4 regions of the Streptomyces sp. NPDC002386 genome follow, and region 3 is predicted to be linked to each of the others. Evidence: riboswitches for the same ligand, from Rfam matches in the RefSeq annotation. Region 3 holds a riboswitch; each other region holds the start of a gene.
What was found. Region 3 has a riboswitch for cyclic di-AMP ahead of ACWCPN_RS30240 (M23 family metallopeptidase). Riboswitches for the same ligand answer to the same signal wherever they lie in the genome.

Region 1 (4,347 bases), on a different contig from region 3:
AAGCCCGCGCCCCGCGACGGCTCGCTGCCGGAGGTCATCGGCGGCCAGCTGCGCGAGGTCGTCGAGGAGGAGGTCCCGGCGCGCGCCCTGATGGCCGCCTACCGGCTCCCGCACGACGGCACGCGCGACGCGGACGCGGCGGACCTGGCCCTGACCGTCCTCGGCGGCGGCGAGTCCTCCCGCCTGTACAACCGGCTGGTGCGCCGCGACCGCACGGCCGTCGCGGCCGGCTTCGGTCTGCTCCGGCTGGCCGGCGCGCCCTCGCTCGGCTGGCTGGACGTGAAGACCTCCGGTGACGTCGAGGTCCCGGTGATCGAGGCCGCGATCGACGAGGAGCTGGCCCGGTTCGCCGAGGAGGGCCCCACGCCCGAGGAGATGGAGCGCGCCCAGGCCCAGTTGGAGCGCGAGTGGCTCGACCGGCTCGGCACGGTCGCCGGCCGCGCCGACGAACTGTGCCGGTTCGCCGTCCTGTTCGGCGACCCGCAGCTCGCCCTGACGGCGGTCGAGCGCGTCCTTGAGGTGACCCCCGAGCAGGTCCAGGAGGTCGCCAAGGCCCGCCTGCGGCCGGACAACCGCGCGGTCCTCGTGTACGAGCCCAAGTCCCCGGAGACCGTCCAGGACGCCGACGTCCCCGAGGACCCGGAGGCCGAGGCGACCGTCGAGGGCCGCCACGACAACGAGGAGACGGCCAAGTGAGCGAGCTCGCCCCGATGGACTTCCACCCCCAGCCGCAGCCGGGCGAGGCCAGGCCCTGGGCGTTCCCCGCCCCCGAGCGCGGCACGCTGGACAACGGCCTGACCGTGCTGCGCTGCCACCGCCCCGGCCAGCAGGTCGTCGCCGTGGAGGTGCTGCTCGACGCGCCCCTGGACGCCGAGCCGTCCGGCCTGGACGGCCTCGCCACGATCATGGCGCGGGCCTTCTCCGAGGGCACCGACAAGCACTCGGCCGAGGACTACGCCGCCGAGCTGGAGCGGGCCGGCGCCACGCTCGACGCGCACGCCGACCACCCCGGCGTCCGGCTCAGCCTCGAGGTGCCCGCCTCCCGCCTGGCCAAGGGGCTCGGTCTGCTCGCCGACGCCCTGCGCGCCCCCGCCTTCGCGGAGAGCGAGGTCGAGCGGCTGGTGCGCAACCGGCTGGACGAGATCCCGCACGAGCTGGCCAACCCCTCCCGCCGCGCCGCCAAGGAGCTCTCCCGGGAGCTGTTCCCGGCCACCGCGCGCATGTCGCGCCCGCGCCAGGGCACCGAGGAGACGGTCGAGAAGATCGACGCGGCCGCGGTCCGCGCTTTCTACGACCGTCATGTGCGTCCCGCGACGGCGACCGCGGTCGTGGTCGGCGACCTCACCGGCATCGACCTGGACGCCCTGCTCGCCGACACCCTGGGCGCCTGGACCGGCACCCCCGCCGAGCCGCGCCCGGTGCCGCCGGTGACCGCCGACGACACCGGCCGGGTCGTCATCGTCGACCGGCCCGGCGCCGTCCAGACGCAGCTCCTCATCGGCCGGATCGGACCCGACCGGCACGACCGGGTGTGGCCCGCCCAGGTGCTCGGCACGTACTGCCTCGGCGGCACGCTCACCTCCCGCCTGGACCGTGTGCTGCGTGAGGAGAAGGGCTACACCTACGGCGTGCGCGCCTTCGGGCAGGTCCTGCGGTCCGCGCCGGACGGCACCGGCGCCGCGATGCTCGCCATCAGCGGCTCCGTGGACACCCCGAACACCGGCCCGGCGCTCGACGACCTGTGGAAGGTGCTGCGCACCCTCGCGGCGGAGGGCCTGACCGACGCCGAGCGGGACGTCGCCGTGCAGAACCTGGTCGGGGTGGCACCGCTGAAGTACGAGACCGCTGCTGCCGTCGCGAGCACCCTGGCCGACCAGGTCGAGCAGCACCTGCCCGACGACTACCAGGCGACGCTGTATCAGCAGCTCGCGGCCACCGGCACCGTCGAGGCCACCGCGGCGGTCGTCAGCGCCTTCCCGGTGGACGGTCTGGTGACGGTCCTCGTCGGTGACGCGGCGCAGATCAAGGAGCCCGTGGAGGCGCTCGGCATCGGCCAAGTCACCGTCGTCGCCGCCGAGTAGCGGCCGCACGGCGACACGCGCGCGTGGGGACCTCGCGGCCGACGGGCCGTCAGGTCCCCATCGTGTGCGCGGACCTTCCCGAAACGGGTGGGTCACCCTTGTCCAGATGTCCGAATTGAGGCGGAGGTTGCCCGTCTGCCCTGTGGGATGCGCTACAAAAGCCCGGATCCGTTTGGGTGCCGACGACCGGGCCGCTTAGCTTCTTCCGGGCTGTCCGTCAGGCAGTGCGCCGCGCCCGCGGCACCGGACAGTCATCGCCGAGTCCCCGTACGGCGCGAGCCAGGGGAGCCGGGGACCCATCGCAGTCCCTGGGGTGAATCGGACGCCCGCGCGTGAGCGAGGGGGTCCGTAGGAGACCTTCCTGCTCCGAACCCGTCAGCTAACCCGGTAGGCGAGAGGGAAGGAAAGGACCAGCCACTTCATGGCGTTCATGTGCGCCTCCGGGAAGCACCGCAAGCCCGGCCGCGTGAAGCGCACCACCGCCCAGGCGGCCGGTGTCGCAGCCCTCACCACCACCGGTGTCATCGGCACGCTCGCCGCCTCCCCGGCGCTCGCCGCGGAGCAGCCCGTCGAGCAGACGGGCCTCACGCCGGTGATCAGTGTGAGCGACGAGGTCGCCGAGCAGATCGACGAGCAGGCCGCCGCCCAGACGCAGGCCGCCGAACGGCAGGCCGCCGAGGAGGCCGCCGCCAAGGCCGCCGCCGCGGAGGCGAAGAAGGAACGCGAGGCCGCGGCGCGCGCCGCCCGCGAGGCCGAGCGCAAGCGCCTGAACGCCTTCGTCGCCCCGATCGTGCACTCGTACGTCTCCACGGCCTACCAGGCCAGCAGCTCCCTGTGGTCCTCCGGCTCGCACACGGGCATCGACTTCCACGCCGCCAGCGGCACCTCCGTGCACGCGGTCGGCGCCGGCACCGTCGTCTCCACCGGCTGGGGCGGGGCCTACGGCAACGAGATCGTGATCCGGATGGCCGACGGCATGTACACCCAGTACGGCCACCTGTCGTCCATCGGCGTCACGGTGGGCCAGAAGGTGATTCCGGGCCAGCAGATCGGCCTGTCCGGCGCGACCGGCAACGTCACCGGCCCGCACCTCCACTTCGAGGCCCGTACCTCTCCCGACTACGGCTCGGACGTCGACCCCATCGCCTACCTCCGCGAGCACGGCGTGCACGTCTGACCCCTTCCGCGCGGACATCCGAAAGCCCCGGCTCACCGAGCCGGGGCTTTCGCGTTTTCTGCGGTTCCCGAGGGAACGGTCGGCCAAAAAATATGCATGGATTCCGACCCGCCGTCGGAAATTCCGCTCCCGTGGAATAGAGTCACGGATCAACACGTCCATCGCCGGCGTTGAACGGGGATCAAAGCGGAGGTCGGTCATGCGTATTCCGGCGCACTCGGTGTGCACGGCGATCCGGGACGACATCGTCGCGGGTGTCCATGAGCGCGGCGGCCGGCTCACCGAGGAAGTCCTGGCCCGCCGCTACGGCGTCTCGCGCGTCCCGGTCCGTGAGGCCCTGCGCACCCTGGAGGCGGAGGGCTTCGTGGTGACGCGGCGGCACGCGGGCGCGTGCGTGGCCGAGCCGACCGAGCAGGAGGCCGCCGACCTGCTGGAGATGCGCGTGCTCCTGGAGCCGCTCGGCGCCTCCCGGGCCGCCCAGCGGCGCACCGAGGCGCATCTGAAGGTGCTGCGCGGCCTGGTCAGGCTGGGGCAGGAACGGGCCAGGAGGGGCAACAGCGAGGATCTGCGCGCCCTGGGGGGCTGGTTCCACGAGACGCTCGCCCAGGCCTCCGGCAGTCCCTCGCTGACCTCGATGCTGACCCAGCTCCGGCACAAGATCGCCTGGATGTACGCGGTGGCGGCCCCGCCGAGCCCGGTGGACTCCTGGGCCGAGCACGGCGCGATCGTGGACGCGGTGGCGCGCGGCGACGGCGAACGCGCGCGTGCGCTCACGGCGCTGCACACCGAGCGCTCGACGGTCGCGCACCGGCTGCGCTTTTCCGGCGGCGAGAGCCCCGCCGCGCGCCCGGACCGTGTGAGGACTTCGCAACATGCCGTAAACATGTCGGGCCCGCGGCATTAACACGTGGGCCGTATACAAAGAGGGGGAAATTTCGTGACGGGGTATTTCCGCTGCCCGAATTTCCCGCGCGGCCCAATTGGCCGCCGAAACGGCGGAGCCGTGCCGCCCGGAAAGGGCGGCACGGCTCCGGTATTTCCCGTGGTCCGGTGCTCAGACCGTCTCGGGCAGTTCCTCGAGGCCCTCGG
Region 2 (4,347 bases), on a different contig from region 3:
GATGATCTTCCAGCCGGCCCAGTCGTCCTCGAACAGCGGGTCCTCGATGGAGACGAGCGGGTAGGCCGCGACGAGCTCCTCGTAGTACTCCGTCATCTCGGCGGCGGAGCGCTCCTTGCCCTCGAAGAGGTACTTGCCGTCCTTGTAGAACTCGGAGGCGGCGACGTCGAGCGCGAGGGCGATCTGCTCGCCGGGCGTGTAGCCGGCTTCCTTGACGGCCTCGAGGATGAGGTCGAGGGCCTCGCGGTTGGAGCCGAGGTTCGGGGCGAAGCCGCCCTCGTCGCCGAGGCCGGTGGACAGGCCCTTGCTCTTCAGGACCTTCTTCAGGGTGTGGTAGACCTCGGTGCCCCAGCGCAGCGCCTCGGAGAAGGACTCCGCGCCGATCGGGGCGATCATGAACTCCTGGATGTCCACGTTGGAGTCGGCGTGCGAGCCGCCGTTCAGGATGTTCATCATCGGCACCGGCAGCAGGTGCGCGTTCGGGCCGCCCAGGTAGCGGAACAGCGGCAGGTCGCTGGCCTCGGACGCGGCGTGCGCGACGGCGAGGGAGACGCCGAGGATGGCGTTGGCGCCGAGCGAGCCCTTGTTGTCGGTGGCGTCCAGGTCGAACATGGCCTGATCGATCAGGCGCTGCTCGGTGGCGTCGTAGCCGACCAGCTCGGGGCCGATCTGCTCGATGACGGCGAGGACGGCCTTCTCGACGCCCTTGCCCTGGTAGCGGTTGGGGTCGCCGTCACGGAGCTCGATGGCCTCGAAGGCACCGGTGGAGGCACCGGACGGAACGGCGGCACGACCCGTGCTGCCGTCGTCGAGGCCGACCTCGACCTCGACCGTGGGGTTGCCTCGGGAGTCCAGGATTTCCCGGGCTACGACGACGTCGATGGACGGCACGAGCATCTCCTTCTTGGATGTGACGCTGGAAGTGCGGGGCGGGGTGCCTTACGGCTCTGCCTTGCGACTAGAGCCTAACCGTCCCAGGGGCGTCGGCCACCGACCGACCGTCCCGTGGACAGGGAGACGGTACCCATTGTTCCTGCCCGGAACAAAGGGGTTCGGGGGAGGTATCGCGAACCGGAACGGGAAGGGCCGGGAAAACACAGCCCCGCCCCGGTGCGTACGGGGGAACACGCACCGGGGCGGGGAGCCCGTGGGGGACGGGGGGAACGGCCCTCACTCGGCCTTCGGCTTGGGGGACGGCCTCGTGAGGGCACTGTGGTTCCGGTCGGAGCCAGGTGTCACTTCAGGTGCAGCTGCTGGCCCGGGTAGATGAGGTCGGCGTCCTCGACGATGTCCTTGTTCAGCTTGAACAGCTGCTGCCAGCCGCCGTCGACCTTGTGCTTCGCGGCGATGGTGCCGAGCGTGTCGCCCTTGACCACCTTGTACTCGCCGTCGCCCTTCTTGACCTTCTTGCCGGTCGGCGTGGTGACGGTCTTCTTCGCGCCGGCGGCCGGACGCTCGCTGGAGCGGGAGGCGGCCTGCTGGTCGGTGGAGCGGGAGGCGGCGCTGCCCGAGGAGGTGCTCTGCGAGGAGCCGCTCGGGGCGGAGCCGTTGTTGGGGGTGCTCGACAGGCCCGTGCCGCACACCGGCCATGCGCCCTTGCCCTGGGCGGCGAGGACCTTCTCGGCGACGGCTATCTGCTGGGCCTTGGAGGCCTGGTTGGCCTGCCCGGCGTACTGGGTGCCGCCGTAGGCGGCCCAGGTGGAGGCGGAGAACTGCAGACCGCCGTAGTAGCCGTTGCCGGTGTTGATGGACCAGTTGCCACCGGACTCGCACTGGGCGACGGCGTCCCACTCGGAGGTGGTGGCGGCGGAGGCGTTGCCGGCCGCCATCAGCGGGGCGGCGACGGCGGCACCGGTGACACCGGCGAGCGCGATGGCACGGGTGGCCTTGGACGGACGACGGTGCTTGCCCTTGGTGGAGAACAGCATGAATGGATCCCCTCACCGACGCCTGCGAGGTGAGCTGTCGGGTTCGGGCCGGTTGAGTTGCCCGGCCGCGGGCCCGCTTTCACGGGCCGCGGCTCCACCCCTAGCCGGTTCCGGCGCGAATCGCCGGTTCCGGCACTTACCTTGGGTCCCCCGCTCCTGCCTACGGCGCTTTACGCGACGACTGTTCCCGGACGGCCGCTGGCAGGATTCGGCGTTGCGACAGCCGGGGCTCGTGGTGACGAGCGGTCATGACCGTAGACAGGCGATCGAGGGAATTTCAAAGACGATCAGGGCTTCTGAGACTCATCCCACACTTTCACCGAAACGGACATCAGTGATCAATTCGGGCGTCAACTACCGCTGCTTTTGGCCCGTTTCGCTACCGACTTCCAGGGTCTGACCGGCGGAGACGCGGTTCGGGTCGGTACCGATGGCCTTCTTGTTCAGGGCGTAGAGCTCATGCCATCCGCCGTCCACGTCAAGGGAGTCGGCGATGGAGGCGAGGGTGTCACCCTCGCGCACGGTGTAGGTGTCCGCTCCGCGCGAGGCGTGCTTGCCCGACGACGTGACCTCCTGACCGTTTGTCACGCTTTCGTCCGCGATGTCGCCGCGGTGACGTCCACCACTGCCGAGCGCCCCGGTGTCGACCAGGCTCCAAGAACCGCCGGTCTGCCATGAATTGTCCGAGTCCTCCACGGTGGGATCCGTGGTCGCGGACCCACTCCCCTGCGACTCCTCGGTGCGCAGAGAAGCGGATTTGTCGGACTTGGGGGTTTCCGGGTCCTTGTCCGACTTCTCTGTGCCGGCGTCCTCGCCCGCGTCCGAGGACGGCTTGCCGGCCGAGTCCGAGGAGGACTCGGGCGAGGCGGATGAATCCGGCAGACCGGACGAGTCGGAGTCATCGGCGGAATCCGACGGGTCCGTGGAGCCGGTGGCGCCGCCCGACCCGCCGTGGTCCGAGTCGGACTTCCCGGAGCCTCCGACGCCCGTGTCGACGTCCAGGGAACCGGAGTCGGCGGTCAGGCCGGAGAGCAGGGCGCACGTGGTCCAGGGCGTGGTGCCCTTGTCCGCGAGGATCCTCTCGGCGACGGCGATCTGCTGCGAGCGGCTGGCCTGGTCGGCGGTGGGGGCGTACTTGGTGCCGCCGTAGGCGGCCCAGTCGTCCTGGGGGATCTGCAGCCCGCCGTAGTACCCGTTGCCCGTGTCGGCGCTCCAGGAGCCGCCGCTCTCGCACTCGGCGACCTTGTCCCAGGTGGTTCCGTCGGCCGCGTTGGCGCTCGCGGCGCCGAGGAGCGGGATGGCGATGGCGGAGCCGGTCACTCCGGCCGCGACGAGAAGAGCCGGAGCCTGACGGGGGCGACGGTGACGACCGTTCCCGGAGAGCATGCGGAAGCCTTTCGTGCGACAGCGGGACCGGCGCGGCGCCCAACGCTCGGGCCGCGCTGATGGGTGAACGTATAGGCATACGATCACTTGTCACAAGTTCATGCCGCACAGATCACGTGAAGATCACAGAGTTGAACGTCCTTCATGTTCAAGGTTGTACGACCTGCTCCGCGACCGGGGTGAACTCCACGGGCAGGGTGCGCAGCCCGCGCATGATGAGGCCGCCGCGCCAGCGCAGATCGGCCGGATCGGCCGCGAGCCGCAGGTCGGGGAGGCGGGTGAGGAGCGTGGCGAGCGCGGTGCGGCCCTCCAGGCGGGCCAGCGGGGCGCCGAGGCAGTAGTGGATGCCGTGGCCGTAGCCGAGGTGCTGGTTGTCCCCGCGGGCGAGATCGAGGACGTCGGGGTCGGCGAACCGCTCCGGGTCCCGGTCCGCGGCGGCGAGGACGACGAGCACCGGGTCCCCGGCCGCGATGTGCTGCCCGCCGAGCGTGAGCGGCTCGGTGGCGAACCGCCAGGTGGCCAGCTCGACCGGGCCGTCGAAGCGCAGCAGTTCCTCGATCCCGGTCTCGAGCAGGCCCTGTTCGCCGCGGGCCAGGGAGTCCTGCAGCCGGTGACGCTGCCCGGGGTGGGTGAGCAGGGCGTAGGTGCCGTTGCCGATGAGGTTGACGGTCGTCTCGAAACCGGCGAACAGCAGGATGAAGGCCATCGCGGCGGCCTCGTTCTCGGTGAGGTGCTCGCCGTGGTCGGAGGCGCGGATGAGGCCGGAGATCAGGTCCTCGCCCGGGGTGGGCTCGGCCGGCAGCGCCGCACGCTTGCGGTGGATCAGCTCGGCGAGGTAGCCGCGCATCTTCTTCACCGACCGGGCGACGCCGCCCCGCGGTCCTCCGCCGTGCCTGATCATCATCCCGGCCCAGTCGCGGAAGTCGTCCTGGTCCTCGCGCGGGACGCCGAGCAGGTCGCAGATGGCGTAGATGGGCAGCGGGAAGGCGAACTCGTGGATGAGGTCGGCGGAGCCCGTCCGCGCGAACCGGTC
Region 3 (4,347 bases):
TCGAGGGCTGGGCGGTGTCGCTGCGCGAACCGTCCCTGCGGGCGGTCACCCGGGATCTCGACCAGCGGTGGAAGGCGGCGATCGCCGAGGTCATCGCCGAGGGCGTGGCGGCGGGCGAGTTCACCTGCCCGGACCCCGCGGGCACGGCCCTGCGGCTCACCGCCCTGCTCGACGGCCTGGCCGTGCAGCTGACGTCCTATCCGGGCGCGGTGCCGCGCGCCCGGGCGCAGGAGTGGGTGAACGACGCCCTGGCCAGGGAACTGGGCCTGCGGGACCGGTAGCCGGTGGGAGCGGCCGGCCGAAGCGCTCCGGCCGATCCACGTGCGGGTCCGACGGGGCGTGCGGGCGTGCCCCGCACCGCCGGGATCGCGGTACGGGGCACGGTCAGGCCGCGCGCGGGGTCAGGCGACCGCCGCGATGCGCATCTTGATGTCGTTGGGCGACAGCGCGCCCTTCGCCGTGACGTGGTCCCCGGAGGACTCGCCGCGCAGCCGGCGCCCGATCCACGGGACGAGGTACTCACGGGCCCAGTGGACGTCGTCCCGGCGGATCTCCAGGGTGCCCCGGGGCGGGAGCGCCGGCCAGGCCTGCTCCGGGTCGGCCGGGATCTCCAGGCCGAGGGCCTGGCCGGCCCGCAGCGCCACGCGGGTGTGCCCCTCGGGCGAGAGGTGCAGCCGGTCGTTGTCCCAGGCCCGGCGGTCCTGGACGGACCTCAGGGACCACAGGTCGAGCACGGGGCAGCCGTAACGGTCGGCGATGGCGCGCACGTGCCCGTTGTAGGTGGCGATCTTGCCGCGCAGGTGCTTGAGCACCGGCACGCCCCGGGTGTCGAAGCCGGTCGTCACCATCACCGTGCCCGCGGCCGCCGCGAGCGCCGCGATGGCGCGCTCGAAGCGCTCGGCCACCTCGTCGGGGTCGGTGCCCGGCCGGATGATGTCGTTGCCACCCGCACAGAAGGAGACGAGGTCCGGGGCCATTTCGACGGCCTTCGGGAGCTGGTGCTCGACGATCTGGTCGAGCAGCTTCCCGCGGACCGCGAGGTTGGTGTAGTTGAAGTCGCCCTCGGGCCGCCGGTCGGCGAGCAGGACCGCGAACCGGTCGGCCCACCCGACGAACGCCCCGTCGGGCCCGCGGTCGCCGACGCCCTCGGTGAAGCTGTCCCCCACCGCCACGTACGACCCGATCACTGATGTGTTGTCACTCTTCGAATCGTCTGCCACGTCGGACCATGATTCACCTTCGGATGTGACCTACGCGACCGTAGGCAGGGGTTGACGAGCGGTGAGATGAGACACCCTTAAAGAGTTTGCCAACCCAGGAATACGGCCGGTACGGGGGTCGTCCGGACACACCGAAGGCCGGACCCGGGGATCGTGGGTCCGGCCTTCGGAGCCGTGTCAGGCAGGTGGTGTCGAGGAGGGCGTCCCTCGGCCCGGACGGCTCAGAGGGCGACGCCGTGCGAGCGGAGGTAGCCGACGGGGTCCACGTCCGAGCCGTACTCCGGGGTGGTGCGGATCTCGAAGTGCAGGTGCGGACCGGTCACGTTGCCGGTGGCGCCGGACAGGCCCACCTGCTGGCCGGGGGTCACGGTCTGGCCGGCCGAAACCGAGAGCTGGGAGAGGTGGGCGTACTGGGCGTAGTAGCCGTCGTTCAGCTTGATGACGACCTGGTTGCCGTACGCGCCGCCCCAGCCGGCGGAGACGACGGTGCCGGCGGCGACGGCCTTCAGCGGGGTGCCGGTGGGGACGACGAAGTCGACGCCCGTGTGGTAGCCGCTGGACCACATGCTGCCCGCTACGTGGTAGGCGGTGCCGATGGTGGGGGCGGCGACCGGGAGGGTGTAGCCGGTGGCGGGGGCGGCCTGGGTGGCGGGGGCGGCCGGGGCGGCGGCCTGGGTGGCCCGGGCCACCGGGGACGACTGGGTGGCGGGGGCGGCCGGTGCGGCCTTCGCCGGGGCCTGCGCCCGGGCCTGTGACGGCTGCGCGGACCGCGCCGGGGCGGGGGTCTGGGCGCGGGTCGGAGCGGCGGCCTTCCTGCCCAGCGACAGCTTCAGACCCGGGTGGATCAGCGCCGGGTTCTCGCCGACGGCCTGCCGGTTGTCCGCGTAGAGCCGGTGCCAGCCACCGCCGACATGCTGCTCGCCGGCGATCTTCGCGAGGCAGTCGCCGGACTTAACCGTGTAGGTGCGTACGCCGGAGGCGTTCTGCGCGGCGGTCTTGCCGGCCGACGCCTGCGCCACTGACTGCACGGCCTTTCCGGAGACGGGCTGCGCGGTGGCGGCGTGCGCTCCGGTGGCACCCAGCAGGGGCAGGGCCAGTGCGGCGCCACCGGTTCCGGCGACGGCGACGGAGCGGGTGAATCGCCGGGACTTGGGGCGGCGGTGCTTACCCTTCGCGGGCATGACGCATTCCTCTCCGGCGCCTGCGAGGTGAGCTGTCGGGTTCGGGCTGGAGCTGCCCGGCCGCGCGGTGCGCGGCTGCACCCCGAGCCTGTCGCGGAGACCGGGACAGGCAGTCGTACCTGATGGGTCCCCCGCTCCTGCCGTGCACGGGTCATGTGTGTGGGACTCCGGGCGGCGGCAGGATTCGGCGTTCCGTCCGGATTGCTGGCGAACGTAAGCGAGCGGAACGCGGGGAAACAAGCGACAGATTCCCGGCGTTCAGGTGCCAGAAGATCCAAATAGGAAATTCTCGGTCACCGTGCGTGAATTCCGGCCCGCCCCGCGAGTTCAAATTCCCGTTGCGCTCCGGGAATTAGGTGGACATGACGAACAGCGGACGGTCACGGTTATGACGCTCCTCACGCAGCGCTCCCCCAGTCGCCTTTATTCCGTGCCGAATTACAACGAAGGCACCAATCGGGACATAGGAGTCATATGCGACACAGGCGGATGACTGCCGCGTCCAGGTCGCCGCGCAGTCCGGTCGTCAGCCCGTGGTGCAGCAGTACCGCACCCCGGTGCACCTCGCCCGTTTCGCGGCATTCGTACGATGCCGTCGGATCGAGGCCGCGCAGCCGTACACGGGGCACCGGCTCTCCGTAACTCTGCGCCTGGAGGCAGGCCAGGACGACCGTCTCGTCATCGAGAACGTACTGGACGGCGCTCAGACCTCCCGCCGGGGGCAGCAGCCGGTACAGCTCGCCGCGCTGGACGAGCGGCCTGACCTCCTTGTAGAGGGCGACCCACCGCCGGGCCTCGGCCAGCTCGTCGTCGGTCCACTCCGTGAGGTCGCCGCCGACCCCGAGAACGCCCGCCATGGAGCTGACGAACCGGAAGCGCAGGGTGCTCACCCTGCCGTTGAGCTGGGTGTTCGGACTGTCGGTGACCCAGGCGGCCATCACGCGCGCGGGATGGAGCTGGCTGAACCCGTGCTGGATGGCGAGCCGGTCGAGCGGATCGGTGTTGTCGGAGGTCCACACCTGGTCGGTGCGTCCCAGCACCCCGAGGTCGATCCGGCCGCCGCCGCCCGAGCAGGACTCGAAGGCGACTCCGGGGTGGGCGGCACGCAGCCGGTCCAGCAGGGCGTACAGCGCGCGGACGTGGTCGATCCACAGGCGCTGCGGATACGGCTCCCCCGGCCAGCCGGCGTCGGTGAAGCAGCGGTTGAAGTCCCACTTCACGTAGTCGATCGGGGCACCGGACAGCAGGGTGTCCAGCCGCTCCCACAGATACTCCTGGACGTCCTCGCGGGCGAGGTTGAGAACGAGCTGGTTGCGCAGTTCCGTCCGCCTGCGGCCCGGCTGGTACTGCACCCAGTCCGGGTGGGCGCGGTACAGGTCGCTGTCCGGATTGACCATCTCGGGCTCCACCCAGACGCCGAACCCCATGCCCAGGCCGTGCACCTGGTCGGCCAGGGGCTTGAGGCCGTGCGGGAACCGGTCGGGGTTGGGCGTCCAGTCCCCGAGTCCGGCCCGGTCGCTGGTGCGGGCGCCGAACCAGCCGTCGTCGACGACGAACAGCTCGACGCCGATGCCGGCCGCCCGCCGCGCGAGCGCCGCCTGCTGCTCCTCGGAGATGTCGAAGAACGTGGCCTCCCAGGAGTTGAACAGCACCGGCCGGTCCCGCTCGGCGTCCGGGATCACGTGCGCGCGCTGGTAGGCGTGCCAGGTCCGGCTGGCCCCGCCGAAACCGCCGTCGCTCCACAGGCCCGCGAAGACGGGGGTGGTGTAGGACTCCCCCGGTGCGAGGAGCAGCAGGCCCGAGTCGTCGTGGCCGGCCCCGCCGGTGATCTGCACGCGCGCGTCGGGCAGTTGGGCGACGGCGATCCGCCAGGAGCCGGACCAGCCGAGCGCGCAGCCGTAGACCTCGCCGCGTTCCTCGGTGGCGTCGGTGTCGAGGGCGACCCA
Region 4 (4,347 bases), on a different contig from region 3:
TCCTTGTTCTGGCCGAGGGCGCGCATGTGCGGGAAGACACCGTCCTCCATGCCGGTCAGGAAGACCACCGGGAACTCGAGGCCCTTGGCGGTGTGCAGGGTCATCAGGGTGATGACGCCGTCGCCGTCCTCCTCGTCCGGGATCTGGTCGGAGTCGGCGACCAGCGCGACCTGCTCCAGGAAGTCGGCGAGCGTGCCCGCCTCCCCTTCCGCGCGCTCCTGCTCGAACTCCAGGGCCACCGCCGCGAGTTCCTGGAGGTTCTCGATGCGGGTCTCGTCCTGCGGGTCGGTGGAGTTCTGCAACTCGGCCAGGTAGCCGGTGCGTTCGAGTATGGCCTCCAGCACGGTCGCCGGTCCGGCGCCGGACTCCACGATGGTCCGCAGGTCCTCCATCAGCGTGTTGAACCGCTTGACCGCGTTGGTGGAGCGCGCGGCCATGCCGTAGGCCTCGTCCACCCGCTTGAGCGCCTGCGGGAAGCTGATCTTCTCGCGCTGGGAGAGGGCGTCGATCATCGCCTCGGCCCGGTCGCCGATACCGCGCTTGGGCACGTTGAGGATGCGGCGCAGCGGCACCGAGTCCTCGGGGTTGGCGAGGACACGCAGGTAGGCCAGGACGTCCCGGACCTCCTTGCGCTCGTAGAAGCGGACGCCGCCGACGACCTTGTACGGCAGGCCGACGCGGATGAAGATCTCCTCGAAGACACGGGACTGGGCGTTGGTGCGGTAGAAGACGGCGACGTCCCCGGCCTTCGCCTCGCCCGCGTCGGTGAGGCGGTCTATCTCCTCGGCGACGAACTGTGCCTCGTCGTGCTCGGTGTCGGCGACGTAGCCGGTGATCCGCGCACCCTGGCCGGCGTTGGTCCACAGGTTCTTCGGGCGGCGGGACTCGTTGCGCTCGATGACCGCGTTGGCGGCGGACAGGATGGTCTGCGTGGAGCGGTAGTTCTGCTCCAGCAGGATCGTCGTCGCGTTCGGGTAGTCCTCCTCGAACTGGAGGATGTTGCGGATCGTCGCACCCCGGAAGGCGTAGATCGACTGGTCCGCGTCACCGACCACGCAGAGTTCGGCGGGCGGCAGGTCGAACTCGCCGGGCGGTACGTCCTCGTCGTGCTGCCCGGTGCCCACCAGTTCCCGCACCAGGGCGTACTGGGCGTGGTTCGTGTCCTGGTACTCGTCGACCATGACGTGCCGGAAGCGGCGGCGGTAGTGCTCGGAGACGTCCGGGAAGGCGCGCAGCAGGTTGACCGTCGTCATGATCAGGTCGTCGAAGTCCAGCGCGTTGGCCTCGCGCAGCCGTGACTGGTAGAGCGCGTAGGCCTGGGCGAGGGTCTTCTCGAAGCCGTCGGTGGCCTGGGCGGCGAAGTCCTCCTCGTCGATCAGCTCGTTCTTCAGGTTGCTGATCTTGGCGCTGAAGGACTTCGGCGGGAAGCGTTTGGGGTCGAGGTCGAGGTCGCGGCAGACCAGGGCCATCAGGCGCTTGGAGTCGGCGGCGTCGTAGATCGAGAAGGACGACGTGAAGCCGAGCCTCTTGGACTCGCGCCGCAGGATGCGCACGCACGCGCTGTGGAAGGTCATCACCCACATCGCGCCGGCGCGCGGGCCGACGAGCTGCTCGACCCGCTCCTTCATCTCGCCCGCGGCCTTGTTGGTGAAGGTGATCGCGAGGATCTGGCCCGGGTGCACGTTCCGCGCGGCGAGCAGGTGGGCGATGCGGTGGGTGAGCACGCGCGTCTTGCCGGAGCCCGCGCCGGCCACGATGAGCAGCGGCGAGCCGGCGTGGACGACCGCGGCGCGCTGGTTGTCGTTCAGCCCCCGCAGCAGCGCGTCCGGGTCGATCACGGGACGCGGGGCGCCGTCACGGTAGTGGGTGTCCCGGTCCGGCGGCACGTCGAACTTCCCGCCGAACAGATCGTCCGGGAGGGGCTCCGGAGCGTGATCGTCCTCGGGCGGCGGCGGGGGCTCCTCCGCGTGCCCGCGAGGGGCCTGGAGGTCCGCCAGGAAGCTGTCGTCAAAGAGGCTGCTCATCGCTCTACGAGTCTAGGGGGCCGCACCGACAACCGGTCCCGGCAACTGAAAGTCGGCGCCCGTGAGGTCCGCGACAGAACACGGTGGCGGCGCGTCGGCCATCGCGCCACGGGCGGGGCCGAACCCCTCACCCAGCGGAAGCGCCTTGTCACGCCCGTATGAAACCGGCCCCGGGTCACGGAAATGTATCGGACATATGGCACAGCAACCTTCACAGGAGTCACACGAGTTGGCTAGGTTGCCGTCAGGCCGTACGACCTCTACCGGCGAACCTCGCCGGGCCGCGCGGCCTCCGCCGAGTCCGGTGCGCCCCGATGTGGCGGCCGGAGCCGGGGACCCACCGATCCCGGGGTGAATCGGCCGACTCCCGCCCGGGACGACGCCGTAGGGCAACCCTTCCGAACCACCCGCCCGAACCCGACAGCTAACCCGGTAGGCGGCACGCTGGAAGGAGTCGCCACCCTTGGCGTCGCACCGCAAGCCGGGTCCCCCGGGGACCCGCGGGACGGGCACCCGCACCCCCGTCCTGGCCACCGCCGCCCTCACCTCCGTCGCCGTCCTGTCCCAGACGGCCGGTACCGCTTCGGCCGCCGCCTCCTCCCCGGGCGACGGCAGGCCGAGCGTGGAGGAGATCGAGAAGAAGATCGACGAGCTGTACCGCAGGGCGGACCCGGAGGAGGAGCCCGGGGCCGTGCAGCGGGCTCGCGCCGAGGCCCCGCGCGCGGAGGCCGCCGCCCGGCGTCCGGGCCTGTTCACGAAGGCCCGCGAGGGGCTGGCCCCGTTCGCCGCCGCTCCCGAACCGGCCGGCTCGCTGCTCGCGGAGTACCCGGAGGACCACTTCGCCCAGAACCGGCTGATGAACCGGCTGGCCTCCCGGGTGAAGGGCGCGGCCGAGCGCGGGAAGGCCCCCAGGGCTCCCGAGGCGCCGGCCGTCGCGCAGTACGACGTGAAGTCCGCCAAGGCGGCCGTCCAGCACAAGCTCGCCACCGCGCGCGAGCTGCTGTCCCGGTTGACCGCACCTGCCGCGGAACCGGCTTCGGCCCCTCCATCGGTGCCGGCCCCGGTCCCCGCTCCGGCTTCGGCCCCCGCCCCGGCTCCGGTCCCCCTCCCGGCTTCCGTCCCCCTCCCGGCTCCGGTTTCGGTCCCCGCCCCGGCTCCCGATCCGCTTCGCGCTCCGGATCCGGCTCCCGCCTCGTCCGCGGCCCCGTCCCCGGTCCCGGCTCCGCCTTCCGTTCCGCCCCGGGTCCAGGCTCCGGAGCGGCAGTGGTCCGCGCCGATGCCGGTGAACGTGCCGCCCGTCGCCCCGGCGGCCCCCGTCACCAAGGCCGAGAAGGCGATCGCCTTCGCCCGCGCCCAGATCGGCAAGCCGTACGTCTCGGGTGCCAGCGGTCCCGGCTCCTACGACTGCTCCGGCCTCACCCAGGCTGCCTGGAGGGCCGCCGGCGTCACCCTGCCGCGTGCCGCGCGTGACCAGGCCGCCATGGGCACCGCGGTCCCGCTCACCGACGCGCGCCCCGGTGACCTGGTCTTCTTCCACGACGACAGCAGACACGTCGGCCTGTGCACGGGCGACGGCACGATGATCCACGCCCCGCGCCCCGGTGCGTACGTGCGCGAGGAGCCGGTCCACCTGGCGGGAGAGTCGGTCGTCCACCGGGTGGTGCGGCCGGCCTGACGGTGCTCTTTTCGGGCCCCACGCGCGCGTGCCCGGCGAGCGTGGGCGCCGCCGCTCCCTAGCAACGGGCGCATGCCCATGCCCGGCTTCTGTGGTCTGCGTACGTGGTGGGCGGGGCGTCCGCCGGCGGCGGGGGCCGCCGTCATGGCGAGCGGCATCGTGTCGGTGGGTCTGCATCTGACCGGTTCCGAGACGATGTCGCTGGTCTTCATGTCGCTGGCCTGCCTCGCCTGGGTGACGCTCGCCGCCGACTTCGCCGTGCGGCTGATGCGGCAGCGGCCCCGGTGGCTGGCCGAGGCGAAGGGTCCCGGCGCGCTCGCCGCCGTCGCCGCCACGGCGGTGCTCGGCACACGGATCTCACAGCTCGGCCGGCAGACCCTGGCCGAGGCCGCCCTGGCACTGGCGGTCCTGCTGTGGCCGGTGCTGTTGCTTCTCGTCGTACGGCACTGGGAGCGGCGCATGCCGGGGGCGGTGTTCCTGTGCTGTGTGGCCACCCAGGGGCTGGCGGTGCTGGCGGCCACCCTGGCCGCGGCGGAGACGACGGCGTGGCTCGCGCACGCCGCGCTGGTGCTGTTCTGGCTGGGCCTGGTCCTCTACTGCCTGACGCTGGCCCGCTTCGATCCGCGGCAGGTGCTGGAGGGTGCCGGG

Region 1: it holds a riboswitch for cyclic di-AMP, as region 3 does, so the genes downstream of both, ACWCPN_RS16005 (M23 family metallopeptidase) here and ACWCPN_RS30240 (M23 family metallopeptidase) in region 3, are expected to answer to the same signal.
Region 2: it holds a riboswitch for cyclic di-AMP, as region 3 does, so the genes downstream of both, ACWCPN_RS09150 (transglycosylase family protein) here and ACWCPN_RS30240 (M23 family metallopeptidase) in region 3, are expected to answer to the same signal.
Region 4: it holds a riboswitch for cyclic di-AMP, as region 3 does, so the genes downstream of both, ACWCPN_RS20985 (C40 family peptidase) here and ACWCPN_RS30240 (M23 family metallopeptidase) in region 3, are expected to answer to the same signal.

What each region holds. Positions count from the first base shown of each region.
Region 1 covers NZ_JBSFBX010000007.1:39,088-43,434, forward strand. The annotation lists gene ACWCPN_RS15995 (M16 family metallopeptidase) at 1-696, shown strand, start outside; gene ACWCPN_RS16000 (M16 family metallopeptidase) at 693-2,081, shown strand; cyclic di-AMP (ydaO/yuaA leader) riboswitch at 2,327-2,490, shown strand; gene ACWCPN_RS16005 (M23 family metallopeptidase) at 2,503-3,258, shown strand; gene ACWCPN_RS16010 (GntR family transcriptional regulator) at 3,458-4,162, shown strand; gene ACWCPN_RS16015 (HPr family phosphocarrier protein) at 4,313-4,347, opposite strand, start outside.
Region 2 covers NZ_JBSFBX010000003.1:439,677-444,023, reverse strand. The annotation lists gene eno (phosphopyruvate hydratase) at 1-897, opposite strand, end outside; gene ACWCPN_RS09150 (transglycosylase family protein) at 1,236-1,928, opposite strand; cyclic di-AMP (ydaO/yuaA leader) riboswitch at 1,933-2,106, opposite strand; gene ACWCPN_RS09145 (transglycosylase family protein) at 2,283-3,314, opposite strand; gene ACWCPN_RS09140 (cytochrome P450 family protein) at 3,463-4,347, opposite strand, start outside.
Region 3 covers NZ_JBSFBX010000018.1:133,287-137,633, forward strand. The annotation lists gene ACWCPN_RS30230 (TetR/AcrR family transcriptional regulator) at 1-281, shown strand, start outside; gene ACWCPN_RS30235 (SGNH/GDSL hydrolase family protein) at 402-1,187, opposite strand; gene ACWCPN_RS30240 (M23 family metallopeptidase) at 1,442-2,401, opposite strand; cyclic di-AMP (ydaO/yuaA leader) riboswitch at 2,406-2,564, opposite strand; gene ACWCPN_RS30245 (alpha-galactosidase) at 2,872-4,347, opposite strand, start outside.
Region 4 covers NZ_JBSFBX010000010.1:80,006-84,352, reverse strand. The annotation lists gene pcrA (DNA helicase PcrA) at 1-2,024, opposite strand, end outside; cyclic di-AMP (ydaO/yuaA leader) riboswitch at 2,308-2,479, shown strand; gene ACWCPN_RS20985 (C40 family peptidase) at 2,488-3,699, shown strand; gene ACWCPN_RS20980 (SLAC1 family transporter) at 3,778-4,347, shown strand, end outside.